DNA from 2 places in the Mesorhizobium sp. M1182 genome. Region 1 is predicted to be linked to the other one. Evidence: riboswitches for the same ligand, from Rfam matches in the RefSeq annotation. Region 1 holds a riboswitch; the other holds the start of a gene.
What was found. Region 1 has a riboswitch for S-adenosylmethionine ahead of NKH33_RS16660 (O-succinylhomoserine sulfhydrylase). Riboswitches for the same ligand answer to the same signal wherever they lie in the genome.

Region 1 (5,425 bases):
ACCGCAGCAATGGCGCGCTTTCCAGCTATTCGCGCCCGCCTTCTAGTCGGTGACGACCGCATCAGCGGCAATCCAAAACTCAACAATTGCGTGAAGGGTTGGGAGGCGGGGCGTTATCGCTGGGTCATCCTTGCCGATTCCAATGTGCTTATGCCGAGCGACTACGTCCAGCAGCTGATGGCGGCATGGCGGCACGACACCGGCCTCGTCTGCTCGACGCCGATCGGCTCGCGGCCGGACGGCTTCTGGGGGGAGGTCGAATGCGCCTTTCTCAACACGCTGCAGGCACGCTGGCAGTACGCCGGAGAGGCGCTCGGCCTCGGCTTCGCGCAGGGCAAGAGCATGTTGTGGAACAAGCCGATGCTCGACGCCAATGGCGGCATCCGCGCGCTTGCCGCCGAGATCGCCGAGGACGCGGCCGCGACCAAGCTGGTCAACGGGCTCGGACTGCGGGTCAATCTTGTCGCCTCGCCCTTCGAACAGCCGCTCGGCCGGCGCACGCTTGGCGAGATCTGGTCGCGGCAGGCGCGCTGGGCGCGGCTGCGCCGCGTCACCTTCGCGCTGTTCTTCGCCCCCGAGATCCTGATCGGCGCGGCGCCGCCGCTGGTGTTTGCGCTGATCGCGGCGGCTGACGCCGGCGTCAGCCTGCCGGCAACCGCCATCGCCGTGCTGGTCGCGGCCTACCTGCCGGAATGCGCCTTGGCCTCGGCCAAGGGATGGCACCTGTCGCCGCGCACGATCCCGGCGATGATGGCGCGAGACCTGATGCTTCCCGCCATTTGGGCGCGCGGATGGCTGAGCGGCGCCGTCGACTGGCGCGGCAACGTGATGACTATCCAGACAAAGACCGTCGCGGAGCTGGAAGAGACCCCGTCCGGCGCCTGATCGGGCGCGTTCCCGCTCGCCTCTGTTCGGCCAGCCCTTATCCGGCAACTCTCAGTGCCTGCTCGATGTCTTCGAGCAGGTCGTCGGCGTCCTCAAGGCCAACTGACAGCCTGAGCGTTCCCGGTCCGATGCCGAGCTCGGCGCGGGCCTCATCGGTCAAGTTCTTGTGCGTCGTCGTCGCCGGATGGGTGATCAGGCTCTTGGCGTCGCCGAGATTGTTGGAAATGAGCACGACGTCGAGTGCGTTCTGGAAGGCAAAGGCCGCCTGCTTGCCGCCCTTCACATCCATGCAGATCAGCGTCGAGCCACCCGACATCTGCCTCTTGACCACGGCCGCTTGCGGGTGGTCGGCACGGCCGGGATAGATGACACGGGCGATTTGCGGGCGCTCGGCCAGGAAATCCGCGATGCGGCCGGCACTTTCCGTCTGCTGGCGTACGCGTAGCGGCAGCGTCTCCAGGCCTTTCAGCAGCGTCCAGGCATTGAAGGGCGAGAGGCTTGGGCCGGTGTGGCGGAAATAGTCATGCAGGTTCTCGTCGATCCATTTCTTGTCCGACAGAACGATGCCGCCAAGACAGCGCCCCTGGCCGTCAATATGCTTCGTGGCCGAATAGACGACGATGTGGGCGCCGAGCTGCAGGGGTTTCTGCTGCAAGGGCGTGGCGAACACATTGTCGACGATCAGCCTGGCGCCGATCGCATTGGCAAGTGCCGCGACGGCGGCAATGTCGATCACTTCCAGCGTAGGATTGGTCGGGCTTTCCAGGAAGAACAGTTTGGTGTTTGGCTTGACCGCCTTTTCCCAATTGGCGATGTCGGTGCCGTCGACCAGCGTTGCCTCAATGCCGTATTTCGGCGCCAGCGTCTCGACCACCCAGCGGCAGGAGCCGAACAGCGCGCGCGCCGCCACGATATGGTCGCCCGCCTTGGCGCTGCACAGCAGTGCTGCCGTCACCGCCGCCATGCCGGATGCCGTGGCGCGCGCGTCTTCGGCTCCTTCCAGCGCGCACATGCGTTTTTCAAACATGTCGACCGTCGGATTGGCATAGCGCGAATAGATGAAGCCCGGCTCCTCGCCCTTGAAGCGGGCCTCCGCCGCTTGCGCCGTCTCGTAGACATAGCCTTGGGTGAGATACATCGCCTCGGAGGTCTCGCCGAAGCCGGAACGCAGCGTTCCGGCATGCACGAGTGCGGTCTGAGGCTTCCAGTCGCGCTTCTTGGTCATCATTCCATCCAAACACCAAAATTGGTCCAAACAACAAAAAACCGGTCGCGAAAGTCGCAACCGGTCCATATGGCCTTGCGGCCCGACGGTCCTTTAGCGACTTGTTTAACGTGGCTGCAAGCCGACCGGCCAAATCACCACGGGATAACGAGCTTTAGACCCGCGCCACGCTTGCGTCAATTGCCGGCATGATTAAGAGGGTTGTACCAAGCAGGTGCCAAACGCGTCCACGGTCGGACCTGCGACAGAACAAGACCTCGCCCGGCGTTCGAACGGAGCCAGACCCTTGCGGCAGACAGGCATTCTTCCCGATCAGGATATTTCCGCGCTGTTCCAGACGGGCGCGCTGAAATCGCCGCGCACGCTCGATGCCGATCAGATCCAGCCGGCCAGCCTTGACCTCAGGCTCGGCGACAAGGCCTGGCGGGTGCGTGCTTCCTTCTTGCCCGGCCCGGACCACAGGGTTGTCGACAAGCTCGACCGGCTGAAGCTGCACGAGATCAACCTCGCCGAAGGTGCCGTGCTGGAAACCGGCTGCGTCTACATCGTGCCGCTGCTCGAGAGCCTGGCGCTGCCCGCCCATATTTCCGCCTCCGCCAACCCGAAAAGCTCGACCGGACGGCTCGATATCTTCACCCGGGTAATGACCGACCGTGGCCACGAGTTCGACAAGATCGCCGCCGGCTATGAAGGCCCGCTCTATCTGGAGGTCAGCCCGCGCACTTTCCCGATTGTCGTGCGGACCGGCTCGCGGCTGTCGCAGGTCAGGTTCCGCACCGGCAATGCGCTCTTGTCGGAAAACGAGCTGCACGAGTTGCACCACGCCGAAATGTTGGTCGCCACCGAACCACCCAACATCTCAGGCGGCGGCATCGCGCTGTCGATCGACCTCGACGGCGACAAGGATGGGCTTGTCGGCTATCGCGGCAAGCACCACACCGGCCTGGTCGACGTCGACAAGCGCGCCGCGCAGGATGTCGTCGATTTCTGGGAGCCGCTCTACAAGAGCGGTGCCGGCGAGCTGGTGCTCGATCCGGACGAATTCTATATTCTGGTGTCGCGCGAGGCGGTGCATGTGCCGCCGCTCTACGCGGCCGAAATGACGCCCTTCGATCCGCTGGTCGGCGAGTTCCGCGTCCATTATGCCGGTTTCTTCGACCCGGGTTTCGGCCATTCGGCGTCGGGCGGCACCGGCAGCCGGGCGGTGCTCGAGGTACGCAGCCACGAAGTGCCGTTCATCCTCGACCACGGCCAGATCGTCGGACGGCTGGTCTACGAGCACATGCTGAAACGGCCGCAGGCGCTCTACGGCACTGATCTCGGCTCGAATTATCAGGCACAGGGCCTGAAACTGTCCAAGCATTTCCGCGCCGCCCGCTGAGCTTGTTCGCAATTCCGTCAGCCGCGAAACAGATATTCTTTCGCGGCGCCAAGGCAGCCATGAAACTGACCGATAAAGAGCAGTTCTCGCACTGCCAATCGCTTCTTCCCCCAAAATCCTCTGGTTTGCTTCTCGTCGTCAAGTGAGGCGCTTGAGCTGGACTGCAAGGGGAACAACTGCTTGTCGATACATCCCAGCACATGGGCTCTGGCGGAGTCGACACCGCAGGCTCTGCCATTGTCGTTCAGTCTGTCAGCGCGGAGTGCGGACGTCATGCGATCCGCGTTGCGCATCAGAAAGCTCACTTGCGATTTCGAATAGCCGGTGGCCAGAAGCCGGTTAGTCATCAACATCCGGGCCTCGCGATAGGATTTTGCGCTGCATTGTCCGGCGCTGTAAGCCGCTGGGGAGAAATAGGCGAGGAACAGGACTAAACTTACGAACACAGTGCCAATCCGCAGGCCGTTCATTTCTCGCCCCTGAATTATGTCACCAGTTTACAACGCCTTCACCACCACCTTCACCGGCTGCTCGATTTCAAGCGGGTTGCGCAAAGGCAGGCCGAAATCCTGCGCCTCGATTTCGAATACGTCGCCGGCCTCGGTCCTGATGCCGTCGGCGAAGGACAGCGTCGCCGTGCCGAACATGTGCACATGCACGTCGCCCGGCTGGCGGAAGGCCGAGTATTTGAAGTGGTGATGCTCGAGATTGCCAATGGTGTGCGACATGTTCGCCTCGCCCGACAGGAACGGCTTTTCCCAAAGCAGCTTGCCGTCGCGCAGGATGCGTGAAGCGCCGCGGATATCGGACGGCAGATCGCCGATCAGGATCTCCGGCCCGAACGAAGCGTTGCGCAGCTTGGAATGGGCAAGGAAGAGATAGTTCACACGCTCGGTGACATGGTCGGAAAACTCGTTAGACAGCGTGAAGCCGACGCGGAACGGGGCGCCGTCGTCGCCGATCACATAGATACCGGCGATTTCCGGCTCCTCGCCGGCATCCTGGGCGAAGGCCGGCGACATAAGCGCCGCCCCGGGCGCCACCGCCATGGTGCCGTTGCCCTTGTAGAACCATTCCGGCTGCACGCCGATCTGGCCCTTCGCCGGCTTGCCGCCCTCAAGCCCCATGCGGAACATCTTCATGGAATCGGTCAGCTGTTCCTCGCCGTCCGTGCTGAGCTTCTTGTGCATGGAATCGCGGGTCGCGGCGGAGCCGAGATGCGTCAGCCCGGTGCCGGTGAGATGGAGATGCGCCGGATCGGGATGGTTGATCGGCGACAGCAGCCGGCCCTTCTTGTAGGCAGCGTCGAGGTCGACGGTTTCGCCGAAGCCCTTGCGCTCGATCAGGGCGACAAGCCCGCTGCCGGTACGCGCGGCTTCCATCGCCAGCGAATAGACGCTGCGGGCGCCGTTGATGACGCGGGTCTTGCCGCCGTTGCGGGCAACGACGCGGATCGTCTCGGCGTCGTCGAGGATTTGTGAGATCAGCATGGTAACCCTCTCTGAATTGTGGGCTGGCCTGCCCTTTCTCGGCAAACCCTACCCTGCGCGGCCCGGACCCTGTCCGCGCCTCGGTTGAAATTCTTCGTCCGGATTGCGCTCGCGGATCAGGTCCCTCGGGGGACTTCTTTGCGCCGCCCGGCAACGTGCGATGTGACCCGTATGCCTCCTGGTTGCCTCTCAAGCCTTGTTCTTGTTGTAGACGTCGAAGACGACGGCGCCGAGCAGCACCAGGCCTTTGACCACCTGCTGCCAATCGACATTGACGCCCATGATCGACATGCCGTTGTTCATGACGCCCATGATGAAGCCGCCGACCACCGCGCCGATCACCTGGCCGACGCCGCCCATCGCCGAAGCGCCACCGATGAACACCGCGGCGATGACGTCGAGCTCGCTGCCGAGGCCGGCCGCCGGCACAGCCTGCCCCAGGCG
Region 2 (5,425 bases), on a different contig from region 1:
CGCCGCGTCTCGACATGTGCGAATCCCGGTCGCCAGATCAGTGAGCCGTAGCCAAAAACCCAAAAATCGCCCATATCGCCAAGCCTGATTGTGACGACCACCTCACCGGTGGTGTTTCAGTCCGTCTACCTGTTGGTGCCGCAAGCGACAGCCCGCCCGTGCCACCCCGCGTTAACGAAAGCCGCAGCATGACGTCAAGTGACGAGCGCCCGCCGCCCAGCCAACGTCGCCGCCTGTTGTGGCTTGCCGCTTTCATCCTCGTGCTGTTCGGCATCTACAGCGCGGGCTGGTTCTACCTGGCGGACCTGGTCGAGAGCGCCACCAAAAAGGCGGTCGCCGATCTCGACGACAAAGGCATCAAGGCCGACTGCGCCAATCTCGCGGTCAGCGGCTATCCCTTCAGCTTCACCGTTTCCTGCGACAGCCTGGCTTACGAGGACGACAGCCGCAACGTCGCGGCATCGACAGGCAAGATCAACGCCGCCACGCAGATCACCCGCCTTCTGTCGCCTGCCGCCGAGCTCAGGGGGCCGCTCAGGACCTCTGTTCCCGGCATGACCCCGCTCTGGATCGACTGGGATGATCTGCGGGCCGACATGAAGCTGTCCTGGCCGCTGCCGAGACGCCTCTCGCTGCAGGCAGAAGGCCTGTCCGGCCAGACCGATCCGGCAGACGACACCGATCCCGTCTCGCTGTTCAGCGCCGGAACCGCCACCGGACAATTGCGCCCAAACGGCCCGGACATCGACTCTGCCGGCAATTTCACCGATCTTGAAATCGACGCAGCGGCCATCGGCGGGCGCGTCTTGCCGCCGCTCGACGGCAGCGGCGACGTCACGCTGAAAAACGGCGTGACACTGATCAAGGCAAATCCGAAGAGCCTGCGCGGCCAGGCGGCCGAAATCCACGAGCTCGATCTGTCGTCCGGAACTGCGCGCATCACCGTTTCCGGACCGCTGTCGGTCGATGACGACGGTCTCATAAATGCCGACCTGACGATCAGGCTCAATGATCCAAAGGCCGTGGCGGCAATCCTCGCCACCGCCATCCCCGAGCAGAAGAAAGAGATCCAGACCGGCTTTGCCGGACTGGCGCTCCTCGGCAACCAGCCGTCGATGCCGCTCAAGATCGTCAGGGGCAAGGCCTCGCTCGGCTTCATCCCGCTCGGCAAGATCAAGCCGCTCGACTAGAGCAATTCCAGGAAAAGTGTGAAACGGTTTTCCGTCCGGAATTGCGCAAAACAAAGAGATAGAGCCGTTCGGCGTTTCTGTGAAACGATGAACCGCTCTAAGCCAGGCTGGCCTGCGATCGGCCTGCCGCGGCTTATCCCTTCGGCGGGTGTTCGACTGCCTGGCGGCCGAAATCCGGTACGTCGATATCCTGGCCGGCCTCGATGATCGAGCGGCGGACGGCGCGGGTGCGGGTGAACAGGTCGAACAGTTTTTCGCCGTCGCCCCAGCGGATCGCCCGCTGCAGCGAGGACAGATCCTCGGAAAACCGCGCCAGCATTTCGAGAATGGCGTCCTTGTTGTGCAGGCAGACGTCGCGCCACATGGTCGGGTCGGACGCCGCGAGACGGGTGAAGTCGCGAAAGCCGGAAGCCGAGTATTTGATGACCTCGGACTTGGTCACCGACTCCAGATCGTCGGCGGTACCGACGATGTTGTAAGCGATAATATGCGGCAGGTGCGAAACGATGGCCAGCGTCATGTCGTGATGCTGCGGGTCCATCGTGTCGATGTTGGAGCCGCAGCGGCGCCAGAATTCCGAGAGCTTTTCCAGTGCTGCGGGATCGGTGCCGGGCAGCGGCGTGAAAATGCACCAGCGGTTCTCGAACAGTTCGGCAAAACCGGCGTCCGGTCCCGATTTTTCGGTGCCGGCCAAAGGATGGCCGGGGATGAAGTGCACGCCATCAGGCACGTGCGGCTGCATCTGCGCGATCACCGACGCCTTGGTCGAGCCGACATCGGTGAGGATGGCGCCCTTCTTCAGCGCCGGCGCGATCTCCGCGGCGACCGTACCGGAAGAACCGACCGGCACCGAAACGATAACCAGATCAGCATCGCGAACCGCCTCTTTCGCATCCGTCGTATAGGTGTCGCCAAGGCCGAGTTGGCTCGCCCGTGCCAGCGTCGCTTCGCTGCGCGTCGAAATCGCGATTTGGCCGGCGAGCCCCTCGCGGCGGATGACGCGGGCCAGCGACGAGCCGATCAGGCCGATGCCGACCAGCGCGATTTTTTCGAACATCGGTGATGTCATGGTGTTCTAGCTTTTCAGGAATGTCGCGAGTGCTGCGACAACGCCGCGATTGGCCTCTTCGGTGCCGATGCTCATGCGCAGCGCGTTGGGAAAACCGTACCCGGAAACGCGCCGCAATATGTAGCCGCGCGCACTGAGGTAGTCGTCGGCGGCCGCCGCCGAATGCTTTTTGTCCTCGGGAAAGTGGATGAGGATGAAATTGCCGACGCTCGGTGTCACCCGCAGCCCGAGCCCGCTTAATTGCTCGCTCAGCCAGGCCAGCCAGGTCTCGTTGTGCGCGACGCTGCGTTCGATGTGGGCACGGTCGCGGATCGCCGCGATGCCGGCCTCGATTGCCGTCGCATTGACGTTGAAGGGTCCCCGCACGCGGTTGATCGCGTCGATGACGTGCATTGGCGCATACATCCAGCCGATCCGCGCCCCGCCCAGGCCCAATTTGGAGAAAGTGCGGGTCATGACCACGTTTTCCGCGCTGCCCACCAACTCGACGCCGGCTTCATAATCGTTGCGCCGGACATATTCGGCGTAAGCTGCATCCAGCACCAGAAGCACGTTTCGCGGCAGGCCGGCATGCAGGCGGCGCACCTCCTGGAACGGCAAGTAGGTGCCGGTTGGATTGTTTGGATTGGCAAGGAAGATGATCCGGGTAGCCGGCGTCACCGCGGCGAGGATCGCATCGATATCGGCGCGTTCATCGGTCTCCTTGACCGTCACCGGGACGGCACCGGCCGACTGTATGTAGATCTTGTAGACCATGAAGCCGTGTTCGGTGATGATGGCTTCGTCGCCGGGCGCGAGGTAGGTCTGCGCCAGCAGGCCCAGAATCTCGTCGGAGCCGTTGGAGCAGACGATGTTCGCCGGGTTGAGCCCGTGCACCTCGGCGATCGCTTCCCTCAGGCGCATGGCGCTGCCGTCGGGATAGACCGCGAGCTTGTCGGCGACCGCGCGCGCGGCCTCTATCGCCTTTGGCGAAGGGCCGAGCGGGTTCTCGTTCGCCGACAATTTATGGACCTTGGCGACACCTTCAGGCGCCGCGCTCTTGCCGGGCACATAGGCTTCGATGTCCATGATGCCGGCGCGGGGCTTTGGACGTGTCTGATCCGGTGTCTGACTCATTTCATGAAATCCGTCGAGAGTGCCTCCATCCGGAAGCCGCAGCGGAAATACAAGCCGTGGCCCGGAATGTCGAGGGCCGGCAATTCGGGATCAAGAACTTGCCGTTGACGAAGCCATGCGCGAGTCATAGAAGAACGGCTACAGTTCCGTGGTGATTTGGCCGGTCGGCTTGCAGCCACGTTAAACAACTTGCTAAAGGGCCGTTTGCATCTTGTAACCGGCTTTGCGAAGGCATGGCCGGTTTTTTGTTGCCCAGACCGGTGGACAACTGAAGGCCGGGCAAGGAGATGTGATGGTCGCTTTGCGCGCGCGAAAAACCAACAACGAGGCCGACCAGCCGTCGAGCCCGGTGTTGCGTTTCGGCGCCGACAAGCCGCTCAAGCTCGACGCCGGCACGCTGCTGTCGCCGTTCCAGATTGCCTACCAGACCTATGGCACGCTCAACGACGCGCGCTCCAACGCCATCCTCGTCTGCCATGCGCTGACCGGCGACCAGCATGTCGCCAACACCAATCCGGTGACCGGCAAGCCGGGCTGGTGGGAAGTGCTGATCGGTCCCGGCAAGATCATCGATACCGACCGTTTCTTCGTCATCTCGTCAAACGTCATCGGCGGCTGTCTCGGCTCCACCGGCCCCGCCTCGACCAATCCCGCCACCGCCAAGCCCTACGGGCTCGACCTGCCGATCATCACCATCCGCGACATGGTGCGGGCGCAGCTGATGCTGGTCGAGCATTTCGGCATCGAACAGCTGTTCAGCGTGCTTGGCGGCTCGATGGGCGGCATGCAGGTGCTGCAATGGGCCTCCAGCTATCCGGAGCGCGTCTTCTCGGCGCTGCCGATCGCCACCGGTGCCCGCCATTCCTCGCAGAACATCGCTTTCCACGAGGTCGGCAGGCAGGCAGTGATGGCCGACCCGGACTGGCATGGCGGCAAATATTTCGAGCATGGCAAGCGGCCGGAAAAGGGGCTGGCGGTGGCGCGCATGGCCGCCCACATCACCTATCTGTCGGAAGCAGCGCTGCACCGCAAGTTCGGCCGCAACCTGCAGGACCGCGAAGCGCTTACCTTCGGCTTCGATGCCGACTTCCAGATCGAGAGCTATCTGCGCCATCAGGGCATGACCTTCGTCGATCGCTTCGATGCCAACTCCTATCTCTACATGACGCGGGCGATGGATTATTTCGATCTCGCCGCCGACCATGGCGGCCGGCTGGCCGATGCCTTCGCCGGCACCAAGACGCGCTTCTGCCTGGTTTCGTTCACCAGCGATTGGCTGTTCCCGACCGAGGAGAGCCGCTCGGTCGTGCACGCGCTGAACGCAGCCGGCGCCTCGGTATCGTTCGTCGAGATCGAGACCGACCGCGGCCACGACGCCTTCCTGCTCGACGAACCGGAACTGTTCGCCGCCATCAAGGGCTTCATCGCCTCGGCCGCGCGGGCGAGAGGGCTCGGCGCATGACCCCGAAAAGTTGCGGACCGTTCGGATCAGGATCATGCGCCAGGCAGGAGCCGAAGGCATGAGCGTCAACCGCGCCCAGCGCGTCGACCTCGAAGTCGTCGCCGATCTCATCCCGCCGCAGTCGCGGGTGCTGGACGTCGGTTCCGGCGACGGCCTGCTGCTCGAATTGCTGCAGGAGACCAAGAAGGTCGATGGCCGCGGGCTGGAACTGTCGCAGCGCGGCGTCAACGAATGCGTGGCGCGCGGCCTGTCGGTTATTCAAGGCGATGCCGACAAGGATCTCCAATTCTATCCCGACAAGGGTTTCGACTTCGTCGTTCTGTCGCAGACCTTGCAGGCGACCCGCAATCCGAAGCTGGTGCTCGACGAACTGCTCCGGATCGGCAACCGCGCCATCGTCTCATTCCCGAATTTCGGCCACTGGCGGGTGCGCCTTTCGCTGCTCTTCAACGGCCGCATGCCGGTGACCAAGGACCTGCCCTATTCCTGGTACGACACGCCCAACATCCATTTCTGCACCATTCGCGACTTCGTCAATCTGTGCGACGAGCTTGGCGCGACGGTGGAAAAGGCAACCGCGCTCGACGC

Region 2: it holds a riboswitch for S-adenosylmethionine, as region 1 does, so the genes downstream of both, metX (homoserine O-acetyltransferase MetX) here and NKH33_RS16660 (O-succinylhomoserine sulfhydrylase) in region 1, are expected to answer to the same signal.

What each region holds. Positions count from the first base shown of each region.
Region 1 covers NZ_JAMYMD010000012.1:64,385-69,809, reverse strand. The annotation lists gene NKH33_RS16665 (ceramide glucosyltransferase) at 1-885, shown strand, start outside; gene NKH33_RS16660 (O-succinylhomoserine sulfhydrylase) at 923-2,113, opposite strand; SAM riboswitch at 2,184-2,261, opposite strand; gene NKH33_RS16655 (2'-deoxycytidine 5'-triphosphate deaminase) at 2,397-3,491, shown strand; gene NKH33_RS16650 (hypothetical protein) at 3,509-3,961, opposite strand; gene araD1 (AraD1 family protein) at 3,989-4,981, opposite strand; gene mmsB (multiple monosaccharide ABC transporter permease) at 5,171-5,425, opposite strand, start outside.
Region 2 covers NZ_JAMYMD010000003.1:73,861-79,285, forward strand. The annotation lists gene NKH33_RS05180 (gamma-glutamylcyclotransferase) at 1-74, opposite strand, end outside; gene NKH33_RS05185 (DUF2125 domain-containing protein) at 189-1,190, shown strand; gene NKH33_RS05190 (prephenate/arogenate dehydrogenase family protein) at 1,324-2,259, opposite strand; gene hisC (histidinol-phosphate transaminase) at 2,266-3,375, opposite strand; SAM riboswitch at 3,514-3,591, shown strand; gene metX (homoserine O-acetyltransferase MetX) at 3,668-4,837, shown strand; gene metW (methionine biosynthesis protein MetW) at 4,896-5,425, shown strand, end outside.